3 regions of the Thalassospira sp. GO-4 genome follow, and region 1 is predicted to be linked to each of the others. Evidence: riboswitches for the same ligand, from Rfam matches in the RefSeq annotation. Region 1 holds a riboswitch; each other region holds the start of a gene.
What was found. A riboswitch is a leader RNA that binds a small molecule or an ion and turns the genes downstream of it on or off. The one in region 1 is predicted to bind cobalamin.
Positions count from the first base shown of each region.

Region 2: it holds a riboswitch for cobalamin, as region 1 does, so the genes downstream of both, M9H61_RS11635 (ribonucleoside-diphosphate reductase subunit alpha) here and cobU (bifunctional adenosylcobinamide kinase/adenosylcobinamide-phosphate guanylyltransferase) in region 1, are expected to answer to the same signal.
Region 3: it holds a riboswitch for cobalamin, as region 1 does, so the genes downstream of both, M9H61_RS03635 (DUF4198 domain-containing protein) here and cobU (bifunctional adenosylcobinamide kinase/adenosylcobinamide-phosphate guanylyltransferase) in region 1, are expected to answer to the same signal.

Region 1 is NZ_CP097807.1:2,919,240-2,929,293, forward strand. It holds gene cobN (cobaltochelatase subunit CobN) at 1-2,484, opposite strand, end outside; gene cobW (cobalamin biosynthesis protein CobW) at 2,577-3,617, opposite strand; gene cobU (bifunctional adenosylcobinamide kinase/adenosylcobinamide-phosphate guanylyltransferase) at 3,652-4,179, opposite strand; cobalamin riboswitch at 4,234-4,424, opposite strand; gene M9H61_RS13485 (hypothetical protein) at 4,664-5,338, shown strand; gene M9H61_RS13490 (histidine phosphatase family protein) at 5,443-6,081, opposite strand; gene cobS (adenosylcobinamide-GDP ribazoletransferase) at 6,127-6,942, opposite strand; gene cobT (nicotinate-nucleotide--dimethylbenzimidazole phosphoribosyltransferase) at 7,211-8,245, shown strand; gene M9H61_RS13505 (hypothetical protein) at 8,324-9,553, opposite strand; gene M9H61_RS13510 (D-sedoheptulose 7-phosphate isomerase) at 9,890-10,054, shown strand, end outside.
Region 2 is NZ_CP097807.1:2,508,792-2,518,845, reverse strand. It holds gene M9H61_RS11650 (heme lyase CcmF/NrfE family subunit) at 1-86, opposite strand, end outside; gene M9H61_RS11645 (cation diffusion facilitator family transporter) at 322-1,302, shown strand; gene M9H61_RS11640 (ribonucleotide-diphosphate reductase subunit beta) at 1,385-2,527, opposite strand; gene M9H61_RS11635 (ribonucleoside-diphosphate reductase subunit alpha) at 2,549-5,515, opposite strand; cobalamin riboswitch at 5,623-5,848, opposite strand; gene M9H61_RS11630 (PhoH family protein) at 6,031-6,792, opposite strand; gene arsJ (organoarsenical effux MFS transporter ArsJ) at 7,131-8,357, opposite strand; gene M9H61_RS11620 (ArsJ-associated glyceraldehyde-3-phosphate dehydrogenase) at 8,369-9,385, opposite strand; gene arsB (ACR3 family arsenite efflux transporter) at 9,408-10,054, opposite strand, start outside.
Region 3 is NZ_CP097807.1:748,672-758,725, reverse strand. It holds gene cbiQ (cobalt ECF transporter T component CbiQ) at 1-351, opposite strand, end outside; gene M9H61_RS03645 (cobalt ABC transporter permease) at 348-965, opposite strand; gene cbiM (cobalt transporter CbiM) at 958-1,632, opposite strand; gene M9H61_RS03635 (DUF4198 domain-containing protein) at 1,650-2,447, opposite strand; cobalamin riboswitch at 2,619-2,812, opposite strand; gene M9H61_RS03630 (DUF924 family protein) at 2,961-3,506, shown strand; gene M9H61_RS03625 (glycosyl transferase family protein) at 3,570-4,634, opposite strand; gene yaaA (peroxide stress protein YaaA) at 4,659-5,435, opposite strand; gene M9H61_RS03615 (peptidylprolyl isomerase) at 5,630-5,950, shown strand; gene M9H61_RS03610 (DUF1491 family protein) at 6,054-6,404, opposite strand; gene M9H61_RS03605 (peptidoglycan DD-metalloendopeptidase family protein) at 6,405-7,199, opposite strand; gene M9H61_RS03600 (hypothetical protein) at 7,285-7,770, opposite strand; gene M9H61_RS03595 (DUF599 domain-containing protein) at 7,983-8,660, shown strand; gene M9H61_RS03590 (MFS transporter) at 8,738-9,925, opposite strand.

The DNA of each region.
Region 1 (10,054 bases):
GGCCGGGCGAATATTTGTTTCGATATCGGAAATAACATCCTTAACTGCACTCCATGACGGATCAGCCGTGACCGTGCCATTGACCAGATCCCGCGCCAGAAGTTCGATCCGCTCCACCGTATCGCCGGTTGTCCGCCACGGGCCAATGTCGCTGTCATCCTTTGTGCCATAGGCAGCAAGGATATCGGGCTTGGCACCGGGCCAAAATTCGGCAAAGGCGCAATCAAGGGGATCAAATGCCGGGTCGGCCAAGATATCCTTGGCAATCGCACGATGCAGGGATGCCTTCGGCCCGTGATCAGCACCACGTGGCAAGCGGGCCAGTGCGACCAGAAGATCGGTCAAAAGATCGCCTTCTGGCGCCTTGCCAAAGATATGAAGACCATCGCGGATCTGAAGTTCCTTAAGCTCGCACAGATAGTTATCAAGCTTGGCCAGCGCGCTTTCTTCGTCCTCATCCGCCTCGATCCCGCAATCACGATCAAGACCAATGCGAATGGCCAGTTCAAGAATGTCGCGTTTCAGGATCGTCAAACGGCGCGGATCGACCGCAGCAGCGTCATAATATTCATCGACCAATGCTTCGAGATCTTTGAGCGCCCCGTAACTTTCCGCACGCGTCAGGGGCGGGGTCAGATGGTCAAGAATGACCGCTTGGGCACGGCGTTTGGCCTGTGTGCCTTCGCCCGGGTCATTGACGATAAAGGGATAGAAATGCGGGGTCGGGCCAAAGACTGCTTCGGGGAAGCAATCCTCGGAAAGTGCCAGTGACTTGCCCGGCAACCATTCCATATTGCCATGTTTGCCAAAATGAATGATCGCATCGACGCCAAACACATGCCGCAACCAGATGTAAAAGGCGAAATAGTTGTGCGGCGGCACCAGATCGGGCGAGTGATAGCTTTCAAGCGGATCAATGTTGTAGCCGCGTGCGGGCTGCAAGCCCACAACCACATTGCCCATCGGCAGGATCGACAGGGCAAAGCTTCCCTGATCGGGCAGATAAAACGGATCGGTTTGGGGATCACCCCAGGCCTCGATCACCTGGCTTCGGATCGATTTGGGCAGCGCGGCAAAGGCCGCTTGATACTCCGTCAGGGACAGCGTTACCCGTATTTCACGCGTCGCTAGGGACTTGAAATCGTTGGTCGGCCCCGCCTTGATCGCGGCAATCAGGGCATCACCGTCTGCCGGCAAATCGGTGATGGCGTATCCGTCTTCAAGCATGGCGCGCAGGGTTTCGATCATGCCAGCCGGCGTATCAAGCCCGACACCATTGCCCAGACGGGCATCCTTATTGGGATAGTTGGCCATGACCATGGCGATCTTGCGATCTGACGGGGCAGATTTGCGCAATCCGATCCAGTTGGCGGCAAGTTTTGCGGTGAAATCGACCCGATCGCGCACCGGGATATATTTGACGAGATCGATCTGGGTCAGGTCATCCTTACCCGCCGATCCCTTGAACGAAATGGCCCGGGCCAGAATACGGCCATCGACCTCGGGCAGGGCGACATTCATCGCGATATCACGGGCGGCAAGCCCGTTCACACCATCGCGCCATGCATCTTCGCTGCCACCGGACAAGACCACCTGAAAGACCGGCGCATCAACGGCATCAAACGGCCCGTCATATCGTTCTGACCCCGGAACGGAAAGCGCAAACCCGGTCGTATTCAAAATCAGATTGGCATTCGTTTCCGCAAGCCAGTCACTGACCAGCGCACTTGCCACCGGGTCCTTGAGGCTGGCGACAAAAATCGGCAACGGATTGAGATGGTTGTCGCACAATGCAGTAACCAGCGCATCTATAACGTCAAGATTTCCCGCCTGGACAAGTGATCGATAAAAAATGATCGGGGTGACCGGTTGATCGGTTTTCCAGTTTGATCTGACATCATCAAGACCGGCCTGTGACATGCCCGGCCAATATCCGCCAGCCTTGACCAACGGGGCGGCTGGCGACCAGTTCCACAGTACATCTGCATTGAGTTTTTCATAGATCAGACGCAGCAAATTTTCGGCATTTTGCGGGCCACCTTCGATCAGGTAGCGCCAGATATTCTGATATTCAGCACCCTTGACGGTGGATAGCGACAGAAGTTCGGCATCGGGTTGATCATCACCGGGCAACAGCACCAACGGGATATCACGCGACCGCGCCAGAGCAACCAGCTGCTCGACACCATATTCCCAATAACCGCGCCCGCCCAAAATCCGCACGATGATGAATTTGGCATCACAAAGCACATCATCGACATAAAGATCGACCGACATATTGTGACCAAGCTGCAAAAGACTGGCCAAACGCAAAGACGGAACATCTTCACCAAACGCATCTGCCAGACGTGCCTGTGCCCCGGCAAGGCAGGCAAGCTCGGACTCGGCCGCAGACAGGATGACGACATCGCCCGGTTCCTGACCAAGATCGACCGCTTCGCTGCCATCGGTGACCATGCCTGGCTGTGCTGCCAAAAGATGCATTTGAAATTCCGTCTGTTCTGTCGTCAAAAGCACCGATACCGGATGCAAAACATCCGGTATCGGTCATATGGTTTTATGTGTGCCCAATGGGCTTAGGCCGCCTTGATTGCGGCCTCGATCGCGGCACGGTCCAGACCATGCAAGCCGATCACCACCAGTTCGGAACGGCGGTTTTCGGTGTCGGCCCAGGGACGGTCAAAGTAACGCTGGAAACGTTCCCCGACCCCCTGAACCACATGGCGCATCGGTTTGCCCGGAACATCAAGGAAACCCTTGATGCGCAGAACATCATATTGACGCACGATGTCGATCAGGCGTTTTTCAAGGGCCGCCGGATCATTGACCGCATCAAGTGAGACAACAAAACTTTCGAAATCATCATGATCATGTTCATGACCATCATCATGATGGCTCGGGCGGCTATCAAGGTCATCCTCGGCCGCAGCACCAAGGCCCAGCAAAATGGCGTTTTCAACACGGGAATGCTCGGTCGCGATGATTTTGACCGACGGCTTTTTAAGTTCGGCGCGGATATCGGCTTCGACCTTGGTGCGTTCTTCGTCGGTCAGAAGGTCGGTCTTGTTCAGAACCACCATATCGGCGCAATGAAGCTGTTCTTCAAACAGTTCTTCAAGCGGGCTTTCATGATCAAGGTTTTCATCGGCCTCGCGCTGGGCCTGAACCGCATGATGGTCATGGGCAAACAACCCGTCGCGCAATGCCGCACCATCAAGAACCGCAACAACCCCGTCGACAGTCACGCGCGACCGTACTTCGGGCCAGTTGAACGCCTTGACTAACGGCTTGGGCAGGGCCAGCCCTGATGTTTCGATAACGATATGATCAGGCGGCGTATCGCGATCAATCAGGCCACGAATGGTTGGCAGAAAATCATCCGCAACCGTACAGCAGATACATCCGTTTGCCAGTTCAACCACATCATCCTCGGCACAGCCTTCGATACCGCACCCGTTGATGATGCCGCGATCAACGCCCAGATCGCCAAATTCATTGATGATCAGGGCAATGCGTTTGCCATTGGCATTTTCCAGCATGTTGCGGATCATGGTTGTCTTGCCGGCCCCCAAAAAGCCGGTAATGACGGTTGCCGGGATTTTACCCAATTGTGCCATTTTCAAATTCCTTGAAATTCAATCATTTAAATTGTCATTTGACCTGCATCGGAATGCCCGCAACGACAAGCGTCACCCGGTCAACCAATGCGGCAATACGTTGATGGAGACGTCCGGCATGATCGCGAAAAGCCCGCGCCATTGCATTTTCCGGGACAATCCCGAAACCGACTTCGTTTGATACCAGCAACACCGGAATGTCCAGCCCAGGCAAGTGATCACAAAGCCGGTCGATTTCAGCATCAATATCGCGATCTTCGAGCATCAGGTTGGTCAGCCACAAGGTCAGGCAATCGACCAGAACCGGTTTGCCGTCCGGCTGATTGCAGGTGTCGAGTGCACCGCAAAGATCAAGCGGTTCCTCGATCGTTTGCCAAAGATCGCCACGCGATTGTTTATGAAGGTCGATGCGGTTGACCATTTCATCATCCCATGCCCGACCGGTCGCGATATATATGCCGCCGCCAGCCGCATTGATGATGTTTTCGGCGAACCGGCTTTTGCCAGATCGCGCACCGCCAAGAATCAGATGTGTCCCGCAAGGCGGGTCAGTCCGGGTCATATTCTATTCCTCGCCATGGCCTCCCACCGAGGCCCGATTGCGTCGCCATCATTTAAGATGATGACACCATTCGGCTGGTTTCCTGGCTGCGGGCATGAAAGCAATCCGCCTTCCCGGTTTCCCGGTGGCTGGTGAATGGCAATACATCCACCCGGATCACCCAACCCGATACAGTTGCGGGGGCAGCATCGGCATCGCACCGATTTCCCATCACCGAACGGTGCGCCGAACCTAACAGGTTTGCCCTTGAACCCAAAGGGCATTCTCTGTCCGGACGGGTCAGCTAACCGGAAGGTCAGTATTTGTAAGAATTGCCTGCTTGAGGCCGGCCCTCCTTTAAGGGAACATAATATTATCAAGCTGGAATTAGAGTGGTAACAAATCACCTTCCAGCAAGATCACCGGGACAAAAAACATCAAAACCGGTGGGCCGCATAATTGCGGCACCAAACTCTTGGGGTTAACTGGAATTTTGCAAAATCAGATGGCAGTTTCTGCACAACTATCGAAAATCCGAAATCCGAACACACCAACCTGGACCACATCCTCGCGCAAGGATATGTGGCTTGGTCTGCTTGAACGCCTGAATTCCGACAATCGGGCCTTTCAGACGTTTCTGGAAGAATATGCGACCGGTGCGGACATTACATTGTCGCGCCGCGATGTGCGCAGCATCTTTGCACTTGATGCTTCCAAAGGGGTGATCGGCACCATCATCTGGTCCCATGCGCGCGGCATCCGCGTCAATGCACTGTCGCTGCTTGTGCGTGATCTGCCGACGCTCATCACGTTGATGTCGATTTCGGATTTCGGCCAGGAAGAATTAAACGAATTGCTTTCCCAGCCGGGGATATCGGTCCCCACCGCCAGCAAAATGCTGTCAGCCTGTGGAAAGACCTATCGCAAGATGCCCGCAGCCATCATTGATGACAACGTCATCCAGGCAATTGAGAATACGGCTCTTTGTGAAGATTTCCCGCATGTCGCCAAATTGCGCAACAAGTCACGCAGCCGCCCGCTGCCCTATTACGAAGCCTATTTGAAAGACGTGACTGCGATCTGTGAAAAGCACGACATTACCGCAGATATGCTTGATCGCTATCTTGCCGAACATGCGCTTGAAGATCTTCCCTTGAATTCCGAACTGCAAACGGCCTGATTGCCGCGGACAGGGCAGTTTACGGCACGGGAATGGTCACGACATCCACATCCTGACGGCATCGTTCCACAGCGGGTCGATGCCGTTTTTATTTTCTGTCAAAATCATCCAAAGCTTTGATTGACCGCGGTGACACGCCAGCCGGGCTGATCCACACCGTCGATATATTCCAGTCTGGTCAGACTTAGCGTATCGATATGAAATGACAATGCCGCTTCAAGTGACAGTCCCAGCGCATTGGCCATGATCGCGCGGATGGTGCCGCCATGGACCACAGCAACAATGTCGCGGCCCGCCCAATAGCTGGTGGCGTGGGTGAAAACCGGACCGACCCGCTCGACCATATCGGCAAAGCTTTCACCATTTGGCGGCTGCTGTCGGGCGAAATCCGTCCAGAATTGTGTGGTTTCGCCTTTCGGAAGGTCGTTCCAGCGCTGAAGCTCCCAGGCCCCGAAATGTTGCTCGGCAAAGCCGCTTTCGCGGGTCGGGGTGATGTCCTCGTCGATCAGTTCCTGAAGCTTGAGCGCGGTATCAAGCGTCCGTGACAGATGGCTGGTCATCCAGACCGCATCGCGGGGCAAGTGCCGCGCCACCGCACGCAGTTTTTTTTCATCAGACAGATCAACCTGCATGTCACTTCGGCCATAGACCAGACGTTCCGGGTTTTGCACCGGCGCATGACGCACCAGCCACCAGCGCGTTGTCTTGATTTTGGTCATGCTTTCCCCGGTTTGTTCGGACATTGGCAGTCAATCATGGTCGTTTTGAGCAATCAGCAAAATTCATGGCTATGCCATTACGGCAATGAATCCGATACCGGCAAACAGTTCGGCACAGACTTGGGTTGCCCCCAACACATCACCGGTCTGGCCACCGATTTGTGATCTGGCAACCATTGCGACGATCAGGATCGCGATCATCACACCGACAATTACCGCAAACATCGCACCGATACCGCCCAATACCAGAACAATAGCGCTGGCAATGGCAAACCCGATCAGAACCGGAAGCCATCCGGGCCGCCCGGCCCCTTTGCCCAGTCCGTTATCCCGCGCTGGCGGCAATATGCGCATAACAACCGGCATTGCCGCACGGGAAATAACCGCCATGATCAGAAACAGGATACCGGCCTGTCCGATATCCGCCGCAGCCGTAATCAGAACCAGCCGCAAACCCAGCGTCAAAATCAGCATGACAACCGCATAGGTCCCGACAGTGCTGTCACGCATGATTTCAAGTTTGCGGTCGCGGTCCATCCCGCCGCCAAAGCCGTCCGCACAGTCGGCAATGCCGTCTTCGTGCATCGCGCCGCTCAGCAACACCATCGCTGCGATGGCAAAGATCGCATAGACAAGGGGGTTTCCCGTCAGAAAATCGACAAGCATCGCCGGCAGCAATGCCAGGCCCGCCAGGACCAGTCCGACAAGTGGCCAGCACCAGACAGATCGCGCGATCAGAGCCGCCCGGAAATCACCAACCGGGGGCAACGGCACCCGGCTGAGCAATGCCATGGCGCGCCAGAAATCGGATAAAACCGATGCATCAACAGACGTTTTATCCGCATCATCACGCCGATCACCTGTCGGTGTATCTGTGCTTTGCATGTTTGTTTCGTTTTGGTTATGATCTTCGGACACCATGAAATTCCGATTTTCGAACTGGCAATCTGTTGCGCATAGGCCTAGTTTGGGGCCGATTTTATTGGGGTTCTTCAGTCTACCGCGAAACCGAAGCTATCCCGGATCCGGGACCGGCAGACCGTTGGCCGATACTGAAACACACCAATTGATTGGTTTCTGACCCTAATCCTTACCATTCCAGAAGCCAAGCGGAACACGCTTTTTGACGATTTGCCGCCAGCCGGAGACCACAATGTTCAATCCCAAGCACCCGCCCCAAAGCCTTGATGAAATTCGCAGTCTTCTCGCCGATTTGCCGGCCGTTGACGCAGAGGCACAAGCTGCTGTTGCCAACCGTGAGCCGACCCTGACCAAACCGGCCGGTTCACTTGGCCGTCTCGAAGATTTCAGCCTTTGGCTGGCAGGCTGGCAGGGAACATCACGCCCGCGGATGTCTCGGCCGCGTGTCACTGTCTTTGCCGGCAGTCATGGCGTTGTGGCACAGGGCGTGTCTGCATTTCCGCCAAGCGTAAATCAGCAGATGGTGGAAAACTTCATCAATGGCGGGGCTGCCATCAACCAGATTTGCAAATCGGTCGATGCGGAACTCCGCGTGATGGAAGTCGCACTTGAAATCCCGACCAACGATTTCAGTCAGGAACCGGCGATGGATGATGAGGGCTGTGCAGAAGCCATGGCCTTTGGCATGAGCGCGATTGAAAAGGGCCTTGATCTTTTTGTGCCGGGCGAAATGGGCATCGGCAACACCACCGCCGCAGCGGCAATTGCCCATGCACTTTATGGCGGCAACGCCGGGGATTGGACCGGGCGGGGAACCGGCATTGATGACGCGACCCTGACACTCAAGACCCGGGTGGTTGGCGATGCCATCATCTTGCATAAAAACCAGATGCATGACGGGCTTGATGTCTTGCGCTGTGTTGGTGGGCGCGAAATCGCCGCCATGGCCGGGGCGATTATTGCTGCGCGCTATTCACGGGTGCCGGTATTGCTTGACGGATATGTTTCCTGTGCGGCGGCGGCGGTTCTGGCCGCCATGCGGCCAGATGCACTTGATCACTGTCTTGTCGGCCATGTTTCAGCAGAGCCGGGCCACATGCGCCTGCTTGAAAAGCTTGGCAAAAAGGCATTGATCGATTTTGGCATGCGCCTTGGCGAGGGGTCGGGTGCAGCATTGGCGATCCCGCTGCTGCGCTCGGCTGCTGAATGCCATAACGGCATGGCGACATTTGAAAAAGCCGGCATTGACGGCAAGGAACAGGCTTAAGCGGCCAAATTGCTTTTCATCGAAGCTTTTCAGACAACCATCATAGTGTCGGGCATCATAGCGTCGGGAAGCCCGGCGCTATTTTTTTGTCCGTTCGCTCATCAATTGTTCAACGTGGCGGCCCTGGAACATGGTGATGTTGATCGAATGGCCGAATTTGATCGCGCGTTCATCGTCGCAACGGCACAGAATCACACGTGTATCACCTGATTCCGCGACTGCTGCGCGCATGGCTTCGCGATGGGCATCATCCATGCTTTCCATATCCGGATCCCAGATCATCTTGATCATATCAACGCCCAGCTTGTTGCGGTTGATATAGGGCAGGGAAAGATGGCTGATACCGTCAATGCAAATGCGATAGCCACGATCACGGCAAAAATCGCGGGCAAAGAAGAAAGCACCCAGATCAGCAAAGATATCAATCTTTTGCAGTTCAAGAACGATGGTGCCCCGCTGACCGGCTTTGACATTGCTGTCAAAGGTCAGGAAATCGGGTGACAGCAAGGTCGACACATTGAGATTGATACTGACCGACCCGGTCACAGACGCATCGTTTGACCGGGTCAAAAGTGACAGCATCCGCCGATCAAGAATTTCCGTCAGATGCTGAAACAGCCAGCGGTTCGACAGAACATTGACATCGGGCAGAAGTGTTTCCTGCAAATCCTTGATTGAAATGAACAATTCATGGAAAACCGGTGTCGGGTTGGCATCCCCGACCACCGCACAGATCGCCTGGCGGCGCATCAGGTTTGACAAGTCGGCACGGCGCAGCGATTCATCAATCCGGCCCAGAATTTTCGGGGTCAGCGGGGCGCGATCATCACCGTAATCGGGATGATCGTTATGGCGCTCGGCCGCCTTGCTGACCACCCGGGGGCGGTTGGCATTGGCACGCACCAGCATCTGTGTCAGATGCAGAAAGTCCTTATATTGCTGTCCGACATCGTAAAAGTCGGTGAAGCTTGCCGGCGCACCGCTTTCATCCTTGCCGTCACTGATCAGCGGATCATCGTTGAACAGGAATTTCAGACGAAAGATGACGGCATTGACCTCGTCAATCTCGGCTGCATCAAAAATGAAAATCAGGTCCTGATTGGACAGGGTAAAGATACGCCCGGTGACTTCCGGCGCGATTTCTTCAAAGGCAACAATCGCCGTGCGAATATGGTGGTCGCGACGGTTAAATGCCTGCAATTTCGAGAAATGCACATGGATAGCACCCACACCTTCCTTGCGCCGCTCAAGGCGTCGCACATAGTCGACCAGAAAGGCTTCGGGCGATGGAAGTGAGCTATCAGACATTAATGCAATAACCAGATTATTGTTTTACCGGAACCAACCCCGATACCAAGCCTGTTCCATAATAGAGCCTGTCGATTAACAGGTTATGTATTTATCATTCATACCTATTGAAACCAAACGTGAAAATCGGACAATTTCAGACATCCGGTAAAACAGATAAGTCGTAGCTTTCCGCCATCCAAGCTGCTAGTTTCAGCCCGATTTGACATGTCAGGTAAAAACATCAATCAACACATAGCGATGATGTAAAACCATTCCAGATTCTTGTTTAAACAAGGGACCCTGTTTAAACAGCCTGATCACAATACATGACCTACTGCGGGATTTCAGAGCGCAATGGATATCAAAGCTTTTTTCGATGCCGAGTTTGACGAGCATCTTGATCTGGTAAACAAAACACGCGAAGCCACCCGCGATGCGTTTGTCGAGCTGGTTGAAATTTGCACCGATGCGCTTAATGACGGTAACAAGCTTCTGTTTTTCGGGAATGGCGGATCAGCT
Region 2 (10,054 bases), 410 kb from region 1:
GATGCGGCCAAAAACGGCAAGGTCGACTGGGCGAGTGCCACAACAAGTGACAATATCAGTGCGTAATGTCCGATCTCTACAATCATTAGGTTCTCTCTTGTGCGCCCGATTGCGAGATATAATCCCTTAAAACAGGCTTGGAAACCTTGCGGAATATCAAATATGCGCTATTTGCTGCACAACGCTGGGCGAAAATATGGCAATAGTCATTACATATTATGCTCAAACAGGCTATAAAACCGCTGTCAGGTGGCAGATTGGGCGGCCAGAGGTCAACAACGTATGAGTCAATGTCCCGTCATTGACATAGCGCAGAAAGAAATGTGGGCACGTCGTGCAACGACGGCCTCCATTGTCATTGCTGCGACCCTGATCATCATCAAGGCTGTTGGCTGGTTCCTGACGGACTCGGTTAGTCTGCTGTCCTCCATGATTGATAGTATGCTTGATGTCGGCACGTCTGTGATCAACTTCATGGCGGTCCGTTCGGCATGGCGCCCGGCCGATCATGATCACCGTTTCGGCCATGGCAAGGCAGAACCCCTTGCCGGGCTGTTTCAGTCGGCCTTCATGATCGGGGCGGCTGTTCTGGTCCTGGCAGAGGCCGCATCAAGGCTCAATGAACCCAAACAGATTTCCTTTGCCTATGAAGGCATCTGGATCATGGCAGTGTCACTTGTCATGACAGTCGGTCTGGTACTTTTGCAGCGCAAGGCGGTGCGAATGTCGGGCTCGGTGGCGGTTGATGCCGATTCCATGCATTATAGCAGCGACATTCTGGCCAATCTTGCCGTGATCATTGCCCTGTTTGCCGGGGTATCGGGATTTGCCTGGGCCGATCCGGCAATCGGCGCACTGGTGGCAAGCTTCCTGCTGTTTTCCGCGATCAAGGTCGGACGCAATTCGGTCAAGGTCCTGATGGATGCGGAACTGCCCGATTCCGACAGCCAGCGCATTATTGAACTGACCATGAAAAACGCATCGGTGATCGGCATTCACCGCCTGCGCACACGGTCATCGGGCGTGCATCGCTTTGCCGAGATCGAACTGATCATGGATGGCGGGATGTTGATGCGCGAAGCCCACACCATCTGCCATCAGGTAATGGACAGCATCCGTTCCGAATATCCCGATCTTGATATCACCATCCATCCCGAACCGCCCGAAGACATCCATCTCGATGAATATAGCGGCTATACCGAAGACCCGGAATTCTGGCACACCGGTCGCGCCAAACGCGCCGGCCAACACGACATCCCGGTGTCCAACGCCGGAAGCGAAGTCGCCGCGATGGGGCGCTAACCGCCAAAAGACTAGGCTTGAATGAAAACGGCTGGAAACATGTTCCCAGCCGTTTTGTTTATGATGATGTTGGGTGTGGCAATCAGTCCCAGCTAAGCGCGCCGCCGTTCTGATATTCGATCACCCGGGTTTCAAAGAAGTTCTTTTCCTTTTTAAGATCCATGGCTTCTGACATCCAGGGGAATGGATTTTCGACCTCGTTAAACACCGGGGCAAGGCCAAGCTGACCACAACGGCGGTTGGCGATGAAATGCATATATTGCTCACAGAGCTCGGCATTCAGGCCAAGGAAGCCATTGGGCATGGTGTCGCGTCCATAGGCCGCTTCAAGTTCGGCAGCGTCACGCAACATCGCACGAATTTCTTCCTGAAATTCCGCTGTCCAAAGATGCGGGTTTTCAGCCTTGATCTGGTTGATGACATCAATCCCGAAATTGAGATGGATGCTCTCGTCACGCAGGATGTACTGATATTGTTCGGCGATACCGACCATCTTGTTGCGCCGGCCAAGTGACAGGATTTGCGCAAATCCGGTGTAAAACCACATGCCTTCAAACACGACATAGAACGCCACCAGATCGCGCAGGAAATCCTGATCGCGTTCGGGCGTGCCGGTGGCAAAATTCGGATCATCAAGGTGCTTGGTATAATTTAACGCCCATGCCGCCTTGTCGGTGATTGACGGCACTTCGCGGTACATGTTGAAAAGCTCGCCCTCATCCAGACCCAGGCTTTCGACGATATACTGGAAGGTGTGGGTATGAACCGCTTCCTCGAAGGCCTGACGTAAAAGATACTGGCGGCATTCCGGGTTGGTCAGGTGGCGATAAATTGCCAGAACGATGTTGTTGGCAACAAGGCTTTCGGATGCGGCAAAGAAACCCAGATTACGTTTCAGCATCCGACGTTCATCATCGGTCAGACCATCGCGCGATTTCCATAATGCAATGTCGGCCTGCATGGAAACTTCGGTCGGCATCCAGTGATTGTTGCAACCCGCAAGGTACTTGTCCCAGGCCCAGCCGTATTTAAGCGGCAGAAGCTGGTTCACATCGGCCCGCGAATTGATCATCGCCTTGTCACTGACCGTGACACGACCGCCGGAACGGTCAATCTCTCCAAGGCCGGTAGCATCATTTGTGTTGTCACCGGTGTCGGGTGAAGCCGGGGCGTCGGTTGTGTGGTTGGACGCGATCGGGGCGTCGTTTTCAATCCAGTCAAGCATGGTTCTTCTTCCGGTTTCTGTTTACTGGCAGGCTTCGCAATCAGGGTCGTCAAGGGAACATGCCTTGCCCCAGACGTCCCCGCCGGTAATCGCATCGGATGCGGCGCTCGCATCAATGACGGCGGATGGACGATTGCTGACTGCGGGCGCTGGTGCTGGTGCTGGTGCAGGTGCGGTAACAGGCGAAGGCGATGGGGCAGGGCTTGCTGCTTGCGGGGCATTCACCACCGCATTCAGGCGACCATCGGTGCCCTTAAGTGTCGATTTCTCGACATGGGTTGCAGCACTTGATCGCAGGTAATAGGTGGTTTTAAGCCCGCGTAACCACGCCAGACGATACAGATCATCCAGCTTCTTGCCAGACGGATTGGCGATATAAAGGTTCAGCGATTGTGCCTGATCAAGCCACTTTTGACGCCGTGATGCCGCCTCGATCAACCAGGAAGAATCAAGTTCAAACGCGGTCGCATAAAGTGCCTTCAGATCATCGGGAATGCGATCAATCTGCCCGATACTGCCATCATAATATTTCAGGTCGGAGATCATCACCTCGTCCCAAAGACCACGTTCTTTCAGGTCATGGACAAGGGCGGCATTGACCACCGTGAAGTCACCCGACATGTTCGATTTCACAAACAGGTTGCGATATGCCGGTTCAATCGATTGACTGACGCCGCAGATGTTGGAAATCGTCGCAGTCGGGGCAATCGCCATGGTGTTGGAATTGCGCATTCCAGTGGTTTTGACCCGTTCGCGCAGACCATCCCAGTCAAGGCGATGGCTTCGGTCAACAGTGAATTCCGAACGAACGTCGGCAAGCAGGTCAAGCGAGTCAATTGGCAGGATGCCCTTTGACCACAGTGATCCGTCAAAGCTTTCATACCGGCCGCGCTCGGCCGCCAGGTCAACAGATGCGGAAATGGCGTGGAAGGAAATGGCTTCCATGCTTTCATCGGCAAATGCGATGGCCTCTGACGAGGCATAGGCGATTTTCAGTTTCTGTAACGCATCTTGAAAACCCATCAGGCCAAGGCCGACCGGACGATGGCGCAGGTTGGAATAGCGTGCCTCCGGGATGGTGTAGAAGTTGATGTCGATCACGTTATCAAGCATCCGCATCGCGATTTCGACCGTTTGTGCCAGCTTGTCGTGATCAAGGCCGTCTTCGGTGACATGGGCCAGAAGATTGATCGAACCAAGGTTACAAACCGCGACCTCGTCAGCAGATGTATTGAGCGTAATTTCCGTGCACAGGTTTGACGAATGCACCACGCCACGATGCTGTTGCGGGGATCGGATATTGCACGGGTCCTTGAAGGTGATCCATGGATGACCGGTTTCAAACAGCATGGTCAACATGCGCCGCCAAAGATCCACCGCGCGCACGGTTTTGAAATTCGTGATTTGGCCGCTATTGGCCTTGGCTTCATATGCCTCATACGCGGTCTTGAATTTCGCACCATAAAGATCATGCAAGTCCGGCGTGTCATCGGGCGAAAACAGGGTCCATGGCGCATCTGCCATCACCCGTTCCATGAACAGGTCCGGCACCCAGTTGGCCGTGTTCATATCATGCGTGCGACGGCGGTCGTCGCCCGTGTTCTTGCGCAGATCAAGGAACTCTTCGATATCGATGTGCCATGTTTCGAGATAGGCACAAACAGCCCCCTTGCGCTTGCCACCCTGATTAACCGCAATCGCGGTGTCATTGGCGACTTTCAGAAACGGAACGACCCCCTGGCTTTGGCCATTTGTACCCTTGATATGCGCGCCAAGACCACGCACCGGGGTCCAGTCATTGCCAAGACCGCCGGAATATTTGGCCAAAAGCGCGTTGTCCTTGACCGATTTGAAAATGCCATCAAGGTCATCGGGCACGGTGGTCAGGAAGCAGGATGACAATTGCGGGCGGCATGTCCCGGCATTGAACAGGGTCGGGGTCGATGCCATGAAGACAAAGGTCGAAAGCTGATCATAAAATTCGATTGCCTTGGCTTCGCGGTCGATCTCACGGATGGCAAGACCCATGGCAACCCGCATGAAAAAGGCCTGTGGCAGTTCAAACCGCGACCCTTTGACATGCAGGAAGTAACGGTCATAAAGCGTCTGAAGTCCAAGATACTGGAAATTCAGATCACGTTCCGGCTTGATCGCCGCCGCGATTTTTTTCAGGTCAAACTTTGACAATTCCGGATCAATCAGGCCGGACTTGATGCCAGCCGTGATCGCGGCGGGGAAATAGGTCGCGTATCGTGCGCCCATCTCGGCCTGGGTGGCTTGTTCGGGCTGGTCGAAGACAAAGCTCAGGGCTTCTGTCCGAAGCTTGTCAAGTAACAGGCGTGCGTTGACAAAGGCGTAATTCGGTTCGCGCTCTACCAGTGTTCGGGCTGCCATGATCGGGGCAAGTGCCAATTCCCCGGTGGTGACACCGTCATAAAGGTTCTTTCTGGTTTCTTCCATGATCGGTGCTGTGCTGACGCCATCAAGGTCGCCACAGGCCTCGGCAATCACGGTCGCCAACCGGTCAATATCAAGCAACCTTTTGCTGCCGTCGGGCAGGGTGATATGAAGATCGGGCTGCCCGGCCTTTTTGCTTTTCTTGCGTGCATCAAGCTTGGCGCGTTCGCGCGCACGGTCTTCACGATACAGGACATAGGCGCGCGCAACCTTGTGATGTTCGCTGCGCATCAGGGCCAGCTCGACCTGATCCTGTATATCTTCGATCTGAAGGGTATGGCCCGGCGCGGCCCGCTTTAACAAGGTCGTGGTAACCTGATCGGCCAATCCATCGACAATGTCATGTACCCGACGTGATCCCGACGCGGTTTCGCCCTCGGCGGCAAGAAATGCCTTGGTCAGGGCTGTTTTGATTTTGGTTGCATCAAAGGCCGTGACCGATCCGTTGCGACGGATCACCTGATAGATGGTGTGTGAATTTGATGAAGGATCGGAAACGGCTGGCCGTTCCAACTCGACTGTTTCTGACATCGTAAGCCCCAATCATATGGGGGCAAAGGCCAAACGGAGGTATGCAGGGATGATTGGCGGTCTGCCAGTCAGATCACAAGCACTCCACCGGGACACCCCGCCCGTGAATGTTTACGTTCGCTCACGGCAGGTCTCCTGGCTTGCGGATCGATGCTTCATCCGGCCTTCCCGAAATGCCAAGCATTTCAGTGACCATGGTTGGATTAAAGCTAGCCGCTTACAGTTGCGGGGGCAGCTTCGGCATTGTCGTGCATATGCAAAACGCACCGAATTCCCTCTTAGCCTTCAAACCGATATGGTTCGGTAAGAAGGACCGTGATGTCTATATATTGGGTTCGGATTGAAAATTTCGTCAATATATATGTTTTCTTGACAGGTTTTACCGATCCCGGTGATCGGGCGCGAAGCCAAGAATTATCAGTCTATATAAGCAGATCCAAAAAAAGTGACGGGCCCTTTCGGGGCCCGTCCTTTTTTCTTCTTTGGTTTGCTGTGTCGGAACTTGATGACCGAAATCAGAGAACCGTAAGCATGCATGCAACCAGCGGATGGCGGACAATGTCCTTGTCGCGCAGCTGGACACAGGCGACATCTTCGACATTTTCAAGTCGTTCCGACATTTCCGAAAGACCCGACATTTCCGGCAGAAGGTCGGTCTGATCCGGATCGCCGGTCAGGATCATGGTGGAATTCCAGCCCAGACGGGTCACCAGCATCTTGAGCTGCCCGTATGTGCAGTTCTGGGCTTCGTCGATGACGACGAAGGCATTGTTCAGAGTACGGCCACGCATATAGCCGATCGGGGCAATCTCAATCGTGCCGTCCGAAAGGTATGTGCGCAGGCGCTTGGTGCCAAGGCGATCATTAAGCGCGTCATAAAGCGGGCGAAGATAAGGTGCCATCTTGGCTTCGACATCGCCGGGCAGGAAGCCGATATTTTCCCCGGCTTCAACAGCCGGGCGGGCCAGAACGATACGGCCGATATCACCCTTATCAAGGGCTTCGACCGCTTTGGAAACCGCGATATAGGTTTTACCGGTGCCTGCCGGACCAAGGGCAAGGACCAGGTTGAAGGCATCAATGGCCTCCATCAATGCGGCCTGGTTTTCACTTTTCGGGCGGATGTTGCGGCGGTAGCTTTGATCGCGTTGTCCTTTCTGTTCTGCGACTTCCCCCTGAAGCGGGTGCCAGTCAGCGTTCTTTTCATCAAACAGTTCATGGACATTGTTGTCGGACTGTTGCGGACGGTTACGACGGCGTGCTGCGCGCTTACCCATGACGATCACCTCATCAAATGTGCCAAAAAAGCAAAACGCGCCATTCCGTCATGGAAAGGCGCGCATTCAATTTTCATCTTGCGATGGAAGTGGCGGTAGGAGTTTCCGCCGGTCACAACATGTTGCATGTGCGATCCGGGGGGCGAAAATTCTCGTTGTAAGACGCTTTTTCGCGGCACTCGGGAACCCCTCCTGCGGTCCAGTGATTGACCGTTGATTGGAATCGTACCCCTATATGCAGTGTCTTGTCACGGTTTTTTGCACGATGAAATTTTCGTGAATCCGGATTGTGAGTCTTTTCAGTCATTTATCCCGCATCTGCGAAAGAACTTTTTTGTTCAACTCTGCGGTGTGACGGCGCTTCTTGCCGGAAGGGCGGCACTGATGATCCAGCTGATGGTCAAAAACGCGATCGACGTCACAAGGCATCCGACCAGCCCGCCATAGGAATAGGCAACGCCAGACAGAATGGTCCCGCAAAGCCGCCCGATGGCATTGGACATGTAATAAAACCCGACATTCATCGCGACCTTGTCGCCATCGGCATAGGCAAGGATCAAATAGGAATGCAGCGACGAGTTCACGGCAAAGACAATGCCGAACACCAAAAGCCCGCCCAGAACTGCAAGTTGCGGCGCAATCCCCTGTGTGACGGCAGCGGCAATGGCAGTGGTCACCGCGATCAGGGCTGCGATCCAGAACCGGGCGGTGCGGCCATCGGGTTCGTGTGATCCGGCCCGCAGCATTTTGGGCGCGAAGGCCTGAATGAAGCCGTATCCGATCACCCAAAGCGCCATATAGGTGCCAACCTCGATATGGTTCCAGCCCAGTTCGGCCGCCAAAAACACCGGCAGGCCGACCACAAACCAGATATCACGCGACCCGAACAGGAAAAGCCGTGCCGCCGACAGGACATTGATCTTGCGGTCACGCGAAAAGACGTCACGGAATTTGGGTTTGATCTTTTCTGACGGTCCGGACATCGCATTGCCCAGTGACAGTGCAACCGCGATCAGTGTGATGGCAAGACCGACTGCCATGGCAAGCAACGCCCCGGAAAATCCAAGCCAGGACAAAAGCGCACCGCCCATGAAAAAGCCGACGCCTTTAAGGGCGTTTTTCGACCCGGTCAAAAGGGCAACCCATTTGAAAAGCGCACCCCCGGCATCGGCAGGCACCAGAACCTTGATTGCCGATTTGCTCGACATCTTGGTCAGATCCTTGGCCACACCCGATGCGGCCTGAAGTCCCATGACATAGATAACCGAAATGGCCGGTGCCCAATCGGCCTGTGTTTGCGAAAGCGCGGCAAGCGATGCGATCTGAAGGATCAATCCGCTATAAAGGGTAAAGCGCAGCCCGCGTGTTTGTGCCAGCCATCCGCCAACCAGATTGGTTACAATCCCCGCCACTTCATAGAGGATGAACAGAAGGGCAATTTCAAATGCCGAATAGCCAAGGGCATGGAAATGCAACAGCACCAGCATCCGCAACGCCCCGTCAGTCAGGGTAAAGCCCCAATAGGCCCCGGTCACAAGTGCATAATTGCGAATGGCAGATGACATGATCGGCATTCCTAAAGCGATTGCGCGACTTTGGCAGCCAGATCCGCCATACGACAGACATAGCCCCATTCATTGTCATACCAGGCCAGTATTTTGACCTGTCGCTTGTCGATCACCATTGTCGATCCGGCATCAATGATCGAAGACCGGCTGTCATTAAGGTAATCAACACTGACCAGCGGGCGGTCTTCATAGCCCAGAATACCGGCAAGATAGGTTTCCGATGCCTCGCGCATCAGGCGATTGACCGTTTCAACATCGGTATCGCGTGCCACTTCAAACACGCAATCGGTCAGCGATGCGTTAAGAAGCGGCACACGCACGGCAATCCCGTTCAATTTGCCCGCCAATTCCGGATAAATCATCGTGATCGCGGTGGCGGAGCCGGTGCTGGTCGGGATCAATGATTGCAGGCACGACCGCGCCCGGCGCAGGTCATTATGCGGAAGATCGACAATCGTCTGGGTGTTGGTCACATCATGGATGGTGGTGATCGAACCATGCTTGATGCCAAGTTGTTCATGCATGACCTTGACCACCGGGGCCAGACAATTGGTGGTGCAGCTTGCCGCGGTCAAAAGATGATGTGTCGCCGGATCGTAAAGATCATCATTGACGCCATAGACGATATTAAGCGCACCTTCCTTGACCGGGGCTGCGACAATGACCTTTTTCACACCCTGATCAAAATAGGGCTGAAGCGTTTCGGGCGTTTTGAATTTGCCGGTGCATTCCAGAACGATGTCGCACCCCATGCCGGTCCAGTCGGTGTCGGCCGGTGTGGCGTTTTCGGAAAACGAAATCTTGTGGGTCTGATCAATCACCACCTGATCGTCGATGCAATCAACCCGGTTGGGCCAGCGGCCATGAACCGAATCAAATTCCAGAAGATGGGCCGCGGTTTTGGCCCCGCCCCGGATTTCATTGATATGAACAAATTCAAGGTTCGGGTGGCCCCAGCCCGCCCGTAAAACCAGCCGCCCCATGCGGCCGAAACCGTTGATGCCGATGCGTATTTTCTTGCTCATCTCGATAACCTGAATGCGTGGATTACTTGTTTTGCGGGGCGGTGTTTGATGCGAACCAGCCACGTGACCGGTTGGCAATGGCAACCAGCGACAACATCACTGGCACTTCGACCAGAACACCGACCACGGTCGCCAATGCCGCACCCGATGAAAAGCCGAACAGGCCAATGGCGGTGGCGACGGCCAGTTCAAAGAAGTTTGATGCACCGATCATCGCCGACGGGGCGGCAATCCTGTGCTCCACCCCCAGAAACTTGTTGGCGGCATAGGCGATGGCGGCAATGAAATAGGTCTGCAAAATGATCGGCACGGCGAGAAGCGCGATGATGATCGGCTGGGCAATGATCTGTTGCCCCTGAAAGGCAAACAGCAAGACCAGTGTTGTCAGTAGCGCAATCATCGAAACCGGTTTGAGCCGGGCATCAAATGCATTGAAATGATCAATGCCGCCCTTCATTACCCGACTTCGGATCACCTGACCGGCAATCACCGGAATGACGATAAAGGCGACGACCGAAATGGTCAGGGTTTCCCACGGAATGGAAATCGCCGAAATACCAAGCAACAGCGCAACAATCGGGGCAAAGGCGAAAATCATGATGGTGTCGTTAAGGGCCACCTGCGTCAGGGTGAAATTGGCATCCCCCTTGGTCAGATGCGACCAGACAA
Region 3 (10,054 bases), 2.2 Mb from region 1:
GACCGCATGTTGCAATCCTTCCTTGCTGGCCTCGGCACCCAGGACGGTAAACATGGCGGTTCCCGGTGTTGTGAATGGCAACATCACCAGCATCACGATGATGAACCCGTCCATCGCTGCCATACGTTTCAGGGTCAGACGCAAAGGCAAATCAGTCATGAACATCGTCGCTATTGCCACAAAAAAGGCAGCAAGCGCGAATTCGATCTGATGCAGGGAAACGACCATCACCGAAAACAGACAGGCCGCCACCACCCGAACACGCGGATCAAACGATCCGACAAAGGAAGACGGTCGTTGTCCGCCTCCCTGAACGCTTAATGGTTGGTCATGCCCGAAAAGATGGCTCATGATTTGGTTGCTTTGGCTCTCAAGCGTCTTGCTGCCAGATAATAGGCAATCCCGAAGAACCCGAATATATAACCAATACCGCCCAGAATCGATTGAAGATCGTTCTTTTCCTTATAGGCGGTAATTTCCCGACGCAATGGACGCAATTCATCGCGAACGATCGCGGCAATGACTTCTTCCTGCTCGCGGGTAATTGCAGTTTTGGTTGCATTATCCCCGACAACTGCCCCATCCACAGTGATGTTAGCGCTATCACCCGAAGAAACTGCGTCGATGCTGCCTGCCCCTGCAATTCCCGTCAGGTCGGCAATATCAAAACGGGTTTCTGCAACATGCCCTGCCCCCAGATCGGCCCGAAAGACAAGGTCAACTTGCTGGCTTGGCGTATAGACAAAGAAGCCGTCAGAATCCGTTCTGATTTCATCGATCTTGTTTCCCTGCCGGTCAAAAATTTCAACCAGCGTGTCCGCAGCCATATCGCCATTGGAAAACCCGATCTCCCCTTCGACAGCTGTGCCGCTTGGAAAAACCGATGCAATCACCTTATGGGCCTGGGCGGCCTGCATTCCGAACAGAAGGCCTGCCAGAAACACCCCTGTTGCAAGCTTACCCATTGTTGGCCTCGTTCACCTGTTCGGCCAGGATCGCGGGGTTTTGTGCGTCATATCGGCGGATCTGGGCATCGGCCATCAGCAAAGCCGGTTTGACCTTCATGATCAGATAAACCGCTGCTGCAGACACCAGACCTTCGACCGCCATGATCGGAATATGGGCAAAGAAAACAAGCTTGGCCGCCGGTACAAACCCTTCCCCGCTCAGACCAAGGGAAATGGCTACGAACAAGGTGGTCAGCGCAATTGAAAGCGCACCGGCACACCCGCCCCAGATTGCCGCAAAGGTTGGATTGCTTCGCGACACCAATCCGCGAAACATGAAACCGGCAATCACCGCAGGAAACGCAATATTGACGGTATTGACCCCCAATACGGTCAAACCGCCAAATCCGAAAAAGATGGCCTGCAACAAAAGCCCGACAAAAAGTGCCGGGAATGCGGTCCAGCCAAGCACAAGCCCGGCCAGACCACTCATGATCAGATGCACGCTCGACGGACCGACCGGCACGTGGATCAGGGAGGCGACGAAGAACGTCGCCGATAACACCCCCGTCGCCGGAATTTTATCGATTGGCAGTTTGCGCAATCCAAGGCCAAGCCCCGCGACAGCAAGTACGCCACCGCCAATCAGCACCTCTGGGGCCAATGCCCCGTCAACAATATGCATCTATTTTGTCCCCAAGCCTATTGCACATCATAGGCGCGAACCCACAGGACTGCATCCTGTGAAAGCTCTTTTCCCTGAAATTCTTTGTTCGGCCCACTACCAAGGGCCGCAAACCCCCAAAATCCGGCCTTGGGGATCCCGAACGTGAAATACCCGTTGGCATCGGTAATCGCGACAATTGCCCCACCAGGCATCGGCCCTGCTGTCGGTTCCTTGGGCGCGTTACGGTCCATATCGGGTTCGGCTGCCATATATTCGATTTCAACCTCGACCCCGGATACCGGTTCACCGTTGCTCAGCACCCGACCGGTAAAGGTCGAACCTGCGACAATGTTGGTCGGCCGGTTTAACGGCAGAATTTCGGTCACAAGTCCCTGTGCCTCCATCCAGTCGGTCGGGATTTCGTTGCGGTTCACATAGGACTTGGTGATCTGCTGAATGAAGATATCTTCGCTTTCTTCGTAATAGGGTTCGGGCACCACCACCATCACGTAATCGCCACTGCGCTTAAGGGTCAAAGTACCGTCATACGCCTTGGCGGTATTCTCCTTCCCTGTGAAGGTCACCTCAGAAAGCGTTGAAGATAAATCAATTTTATCACCGCGATGGATCGCGTAAAACGCCACCGGCTTTTGCATATCCATGACATGTCCGTTTTCGAACGGATGCCAGAATATCAGTTTCACCGGCAGTTCGCCGGGGGCGGTCACATTGACTTCCGGTGTATAGGCCAATTGAAAATGGGCATGCGCACTTTGTGACGCAAACGCGAAACAGGCACTTGCAATCGCAAGCTTGCCAAGAGTTTTAAACATGTAATCGTCTCTTTTCACGAACGATGCGCGTCAGAAAAGTTTCCCGACGCACAGAGTTAGGATCAAGAACGATAGGATGGCTGGAAGCAAGATACCGGTTTCACGACGAGACCGCCTTTTCCCTGCAACCTGACGCTCACCCCGGCGTCCAACAGTTCAGTACCGGACAAGCCGTGTCCGGCAGTCAAAGGCAGGTCTCCTGGCTCGTGGTTTCAAAAGCATTACGCCTTCCCGGTTTGTCACCAGTGGCATAGGTAATGCTCGGACCACTTACAGTTGCGGGGGCAGCCGTGGCATTGTCGTAACGCACCACGTTCCCTTTTAAGCCGATCCAATGGATCAACACCCAAGACGCGTTCATATTCCATGGGCGGCAAACACCTGTCAACTCTTTGCCCGCATCCGAACGGATTATCTTTTCGCGCCATTGCTTGACCTTCGCCCTTCCCCCGGCAAAGATCAGCAGACACATCGCACAACATTGCGACTGGCCTTACATGGGATGGGTTGGAAATGATGGCTCCTGAAACAGTCCTGGACTTCTGGTTCAAGGAACTCGAACAAAAGCAATGGTTTATCAAGGATACTGCACTTGATACCCACATTGCCGAACGATTTTCCGACATTCATGCCGCGGCCCTTGCCGGTGAACTTTTCACCTGGCGCAACACCGCATCGGGGCGCCTTGCCGAAATCATCGTTCTGGATCAGTTTTCGCGCAACATGTATCGCGACACGCCGCAATCATTTGCTGCCGATCCGATCGCGCTTGTTCTTGCACAGGAAGCAGTATCCTTGGGCAAGGACAAGGAACTTGGATCACCAGAACAGCGGGCGTTTCTGTATATGCCCTATATGCATTCAGAATCCGAAATGATCCATGAAATTGCCATGACCCTGTTTGATCAGCCCGGGCTTGAACACAATTACGGCTTTGAAATCAAACACAAGAAAATCATCGACCGGTTCGGGCGTTATCCGCATCGCAATGACATTCTTGGCAGGACATCCACGCCAGAAGAAATCGCGTTTCTCAAAGAACCCGGCTCGTCATTCTAGAACGAAAAACGGGACGGCAATCCGTCCCGCTTTCATAAAATGATTCAATGCGAAAACGCGATATCAACCGATATCGCGATCGCGATTATCCCACCATCCCTGCACCAGGGCTTCGGCTTCGTCCATATAATCGGCTTTGCCCGCAAGGAATGCCGCCATCGCCGCACTACCCTTGATCCTGGCTTCGGCCGGGGCATCCTCGACCTCGCCGCGCCAAACAGCCAGAAAGTGCTTAAGAGTCACCGGGCTTTGATCGTCGATTTCTTTTTCGGTTTTTGGCAAAAGTGCCGGCCATCGGACGTCGCAAAGCTCGCCGTTATCAAGCATCCGAAGATCAACATGTTTGAACGGTGTGCGTTCTGCTTCGCCGCCCCCGCCCTTGATCACGCCAATTCGCGGCAGTTCAAGAAGCTTTCCGGTTTCACGATGCACATCCAGAAACGCCGGATGAAACACCCCCAGGAACGCGGCCCGTGCCTGTAACGGGTTTAGCAACCGCAACAGGGTATTCACCGGACTGCGCAGCCCCAGAAGCGACCGCAAACCGATCAGTTCCTGCAATTTCGGATGCATATGGCGCAACGGCAAATAAGCAAACCCCTTTGCGGCAATATCCGAACGGGCTTCTTCGGCTGACATCGCGATCGGCAGCTTAAGCGCCTTGATTGCGGCCTCGGTTCCAAGACCATTGACCAGATGCGAGTTATAACCGTGCATCAGAACCGGAACACCGTTCTGTGATATCAAATGTGCCGACAATACAAACCACGGCAGACCACGGGTTCGACCAGCCGCATATGACGGCCAATCAAGCATCGGGCGGCCCACCGGGTTGGTGTCCTGTCCATCATCCGCATCAAGCCTTGCGGCTTTGCGCACGGCTTCGATCATGCCTGCGAGTTCTTCCGGCGTTTCCGCCCGATAGCGCAGCATAAGCAAAAACGCGCCAAGCTGGATCGGCTCGACCTCATCGCGCAGGATCATTGAAAAGGCATCAAATGCCTCTTCGCGCGTCAGGCTGCGTGAACGGCCCGGCCCCCGAAAGAACGTTCTCAAATACCCGGAAAACGGATGAGATTCGGGTAAATGATTTTCTTCCTCGAGCTGTTCAAGATGCTCGTCGGTCATACGTACTCACCGAAAAAATTGTCGTTACTGGTCATGGACGCGGGTAAAGACCCACTCCGTCTCGTTTGACAGGTCATCCTGGTAGCAATAACCGTCAACATTGAATTTCTTAAGGTCTTGCGGGTTTTCCAGTCGATTGTCGATCATGTAACGCGCCATCATGCCACGCGCACGCTTCGCTGAGAAGCCGACAACCTTGGCAGCCCCGCCTTTGACTTCCTTAAAGACCGGTGTGATGACCGGTCCATCAAGCAGCTTGGTCTTGACCGACTTGAAATATTCGTTGGATGCCAGATTGATCAGGCTGCGGTCCTTGTGGCCTTCGGTAAGCTTGTTGATCTCCTTGGCGATCTTGTCACCCCAAAACGCATAAAGGTCCTTGCCACGCGGATTTTCAAGCCGTGTGCCCATTTCAAGGCGATAAGGCTGCATCAGATCACGCGGCTTCAACAGACCATAAAGCCCCGACAGCATCCGAAAATGGTCTTCGGCCCAGTCGATATCGGCATCCTTCATGGTGTCGGCATCAAGACCAACATAGGTATCACCACGAAAGGCAAAGATCGCTGGTTTCGCGTTGCTGCGATCAAAAGGCCGTGAAAAATGCTGGAAGCGCTGATAATTCAGATCCGCAAGGTTTTCACTGATCCCCATCAGCTTCATCAAATCGCCACGGCTTTTTTTCCGTGCAACTTCAATCAATTCTTCCGTGTCATCGAGAAACGCCGGTTGGGAAACGGCCATTTCCGGCACGTCCGTTTCGAAATCCAGCTTCTTGGCCGGGGACACAACAGCAAGCATCAATCTGCCTCTTCTCTTTCATCTCGGTTCAATTTGTCGTAACAAGCCACAAGGCATGGACAATGTCTAGGGCCCAAGCCCATGTACAGGTGTATACGACTGTGTATGGATTTGGACCCTTGGCTTTATCCATAAACTTCTAATCTTGCAGAAAATCCGTCTGGCGCAAGCCTTGGCGGAAGAAAGGACCAGTTATGAGTGAACAAGTTCGCGCGTCGCACATTCTTCTGATGTATGCCGGTTCGGCACGTTCGACCGCCACCCGCACCAAAGAAGAAGCATTGAACGAAATCAATGCCCTTAAAGACCAGATCGCAAACGGTTCCGATTTTGCAGAACTGGCAAAAGCTAATTCCGATTGCCCGTCCGGCCAGCAGGGCGGCGATCTTGGCTTCTTTGGCCGTGGCATGATGGTTCCGGAATTCGATGCTGCTGCATTCAGCATGGATGTCGGTGCGACCTCTGACGTGGTTGAAACCGATTTCGGTTATCACCTGCTTCAGCGCACCGCCTGATCCCGCGCTGCGATCAGAACAAAGGCTGGCAATTGTTGCCAGCCTTTTTCTTTTGGTGAGCCGGAAATGTGGCGCACCTTTGCCGGGACTGACGATCCGCGTTCTAATAATCAACGACGGGTGCATCAAGTTCGTATTGGCCTTTATGGTCTTCGATTTCGAGAACCCACACATCGCGGTCAAAGTCGATCTGCTTGCGCCAATAGGTATCACAGGAAAATTCGGTTTCACGCCCGCCATCTGGACCGCCTGCAACCAGCATCCAGCCAAGATCGCCGTCCAGTGTCGTAACCCTGGAATAGACGAAACATCCGGCATCGAACCGGTTCAGCTTCAACAAAACCGCCCCCGCATCCTCGTTGCCCTTATGGAGCACCATGGCCGTAATCAGGTTTGACTGGCAAATGGCAATCTGGCCACGAACCCAAAGTCCTGCTTTCAAACGTGGCTGCATCTATTTGCCATCCCGGCTGGCGACAACATTTTCAGGCATCTGCAACATCAGGTTCGGGTCCGGGCAAATGCTTGTCCAGATATCCCATTCCGATGGTTTTGCCGCCCCGAAATAGTCCCCTTCCCGCCCCAGCATGTCAAAAATGATCTGGAAATGCAGATGCGGAATCCAGTCACCATTGATCGGAAAGTCGCCAAACCGGCAGAACAGCTCTCCGGCGCGGATTTCCTTGCCTTTATAAAGTCCTTCAAGGGACGGTCTGCTCAGATGACCATACAGGGTGTAAAAGCGCACACCATCCGCCGGTTCATGTTGCAAAATGATGGTCGGCCCGTAATCAAGATGCAAATTGTTGTCTGCAAAGCTGTGCACGACGCCATCAAGCGGAGCAAATACCGGCGTATAGGCGGCCGCAAACAGATCAATTCCCAGATGCTGGCTTCGGGCTTCACCGTCGTTTTTGAACTGTTCGGATTGATAACAGACACGGTCTTCGCGATATCGGCCGATCCCCACCGGCGCGTCTGCTGCGGCCAGTTGTTGCCACATGATTTCTGTCTGACGTGCCGGGTCGCTCGTGCCGCCGATCACCACATCACCGTTTGCTGAAAAATCATAAACGATCTTCGGGCAACGTTTCAGATCACATTCCACAACAGAATGAAACTGGTCGCCGTGATCGGAAATCCAGTCGCGCAAAAATGCGGCATCTTCAAAGGGTTCAAGCCCGCGCGCATGACGGTCGTGATAGGTCTGCAATCGCTTGGTCGCATTGATCGGCATGGTGGCAGGCACAATGATGGCTCCATAAAAGAAAAAGGCAGGGTTGGTTCCCTGCCTTTTGCCTACATGATTATCTGCCTGATCGGCAAGTACCAGCTTACCAGTTGGTCACTTCATACTCGCACGACACATCATCATCGTCGGTATCGGTCAGCGCAACCGTCAGGCGACGCATTTGCGGATTGAACCGTTTGATGAAGTTCAACAGAAGAAGGGCTTCTTCGGAAAGCTCGCCGGCGTCTTCGTCATCTTCATCAAGTTCGCAAAGCTCAACCAGTTCCAGGAACAAGGCACCCAGTGCACGTTTGACGTCTTCGCCGCCTTTAAGGCCGCCGGTCAACTCGCCCAGCGGTGACAGATCGATATCAAGCTTGCGCAGGTTCTCACTCATCTGGTCGATGGCGTCTTCGTCCAGAACCATTTCAGCCGCAATCATATGCGTGCCGACTTCATTGATATTCATAAAGCCGACAAATTCGAACAGATCGTCTTTGGTACGACCTTCTTCCAGCAATTTTTCGGTGTGGGCTTCGAATTCTTCGAAGTCGATATCTTCGCCAAGATCGTTTTCAAGATCGCTCATGTCGGTCTCCAATGAAAATTTGCGCTGCTGATACTCTGGATTGATGGAAAACTCAACCCGCGCTGGCGACAAGATGATCAGCTATGCAGGATCCACATTTCGACGATATAGGGCCATGGAAAGAGGATTGCGAAGAATAACGCAATGTCAGTAGGATATAAAACAATTCCAAACCCGCCTGAACCTTCGGCATAACACGCATGGACCATTCAATGCCCGCATTCAACGTCATCGATATCGTCGCAATTTGCTGGGCTCTTTCATGGTGGATCGGTTACACGATCTTTGCCGATGCCGGGCCGCGTCGACGCAATTCCATATCTGCCCATATGGCACGCAATCGCCATCGCTGGATGGAACAGATGCTCAAACGCAATATCCGGATGGTTGATACATCGATCGCCGGCAACCTGATTACCGGTATCAGTTTCTTTTCATCAACCACCATTCTGGTGCTGATCGGTCTTGTCGCGCTGCTTGGCTATACCGACAAGGCGATCGAAACGGTCGCTGCCCTGCCCTTTGCCGCCATTACCACGCCTGGCGTCTGGGAATGCAAGGTGGTGTTGCTGATCGTGATTTTCATCTATGCCTTTTTCAAGTTCACCTGGGCATTCCGACTGTCGAACTATTGTTCGATCCTGATCGGTGCCGCCCCGGACCCAAGCGAACCGGATGCTGCACGTGCAGCCGCACGTGCCTCACGCATGAGCATGATGTCTGCCCACAATTTCAATCGTGGCATCCGCGCATACTTTTTCGCCCTGTCGGCCCTGGCCTGGTTTTATCATCCGGTTGCTTTCATCATTTGTGCGACCTGGGTGACGCTGGTTCTTTACAATCGTGAATTCCGCTCGCATGCGCTGGAAATTCTGACCGGACATCATTAAGCCCAACCGAATTCGTCGCAGAAACCTCGTCACGAAAAAGGGCCGCAATCGCGGCCCTTTTGTCATTGATCGGTGCATCACGCCGTCTGGGTTTTGCGCCGGATGGCATATCCGGCAACAATCACCAATACCAGTCCAACGGGTACTGCTGCACTGTATAGCAGCGTCACCCAGCCAGATCCTGCATAGATCGATCCGGCTGACAGGGAAGCCACAGCAACCGTACCAAACACTGCAAATTCATTGATTGCCTGAACCCGCGCCTGCTCGGAGGGGCGATAATTCTCGGTCAGGAAGGTCGTTGCCCCGACAAACATGAAATTCCAGGCAATCCCCAACAGAACCAGCGATACCCAGAAATTCCCCATCAGGTCCTGACCCGACAAACCGACTGCCAGACAGGCAAAGTTCAGAAGTGCGCCCACCTGAATGATTTTCAACGCCCCGAACCGCTTGATCAGATTGCCAGTAAAGAATCCCGGCGCGTACATCCCGACCACGTGCCATTGAATGATGAATGCCGCATCCCCGAACGCATAATCACAATCAAGGATCGCCAGCGGCGTTGCTGTCATTACAAAGCTCATGACGGCATAGCCAAGTGCGCCTGCAAAAATCGCCACCATTACGGCGGGCTGCCCCAAAACGGTTTTCAGCGGCCGGGCCGGTTCATCATGAACACGGCCGCGCATATCGGGAAGACGAAGCTGCCCGATCGCAATCACCAACAGGATTTGCAAACCAATCAGCGCAACAAACGTTCCGAGAAAAGGTACAGTTTCAAACCAGTTACGAGCAAAGCTTGCCAAATTCGGTCCGATAAATGCCGATGCAAGCCCACCCAGCATGGTATAGGAAATGGCGCGCGCACGGAATTCTGCCGGTGCGGCTTCGGCGGCGGCGAACCGGTATTGCATGGCGATCGCATTGCCTGCCCCGATACAGGCGCAGGCTACACATAGCAGCCAGAAATTGCCGTAATAAACGGCCCCCATACCCGAAACCGCGCCCATCATTGCAATCCCGGCCCCCATCCAGAAGCCGAACCGGCGTCCGAATTTCGCCATCACCATGGCCGATGGTGCTGTCATCGCCATCATGGCGATCATCATGAAAGCCACCGGCAAGGTCGAAAGTGACTTGTCTGTCGCCAGCGAATACCCGATCACCGCGGCAACAGTGAAGATCAGCGACATCGCACTGGCAGAAAGTGCGACGCATAAACTAAGGAACATGATGTTCCGGCGGACTTCCGGGTTGGACATTTGGGGCTCCCGATTTTGGCGATGGTGGCGCCATTATTTTCTAAATTGCGACAAGGCACCCAGATCACGGCAATGAAGTCCGGAATATCGGCCATTGTCATGTGGTTGAGCCTTGCCCTTAAGGTCTCA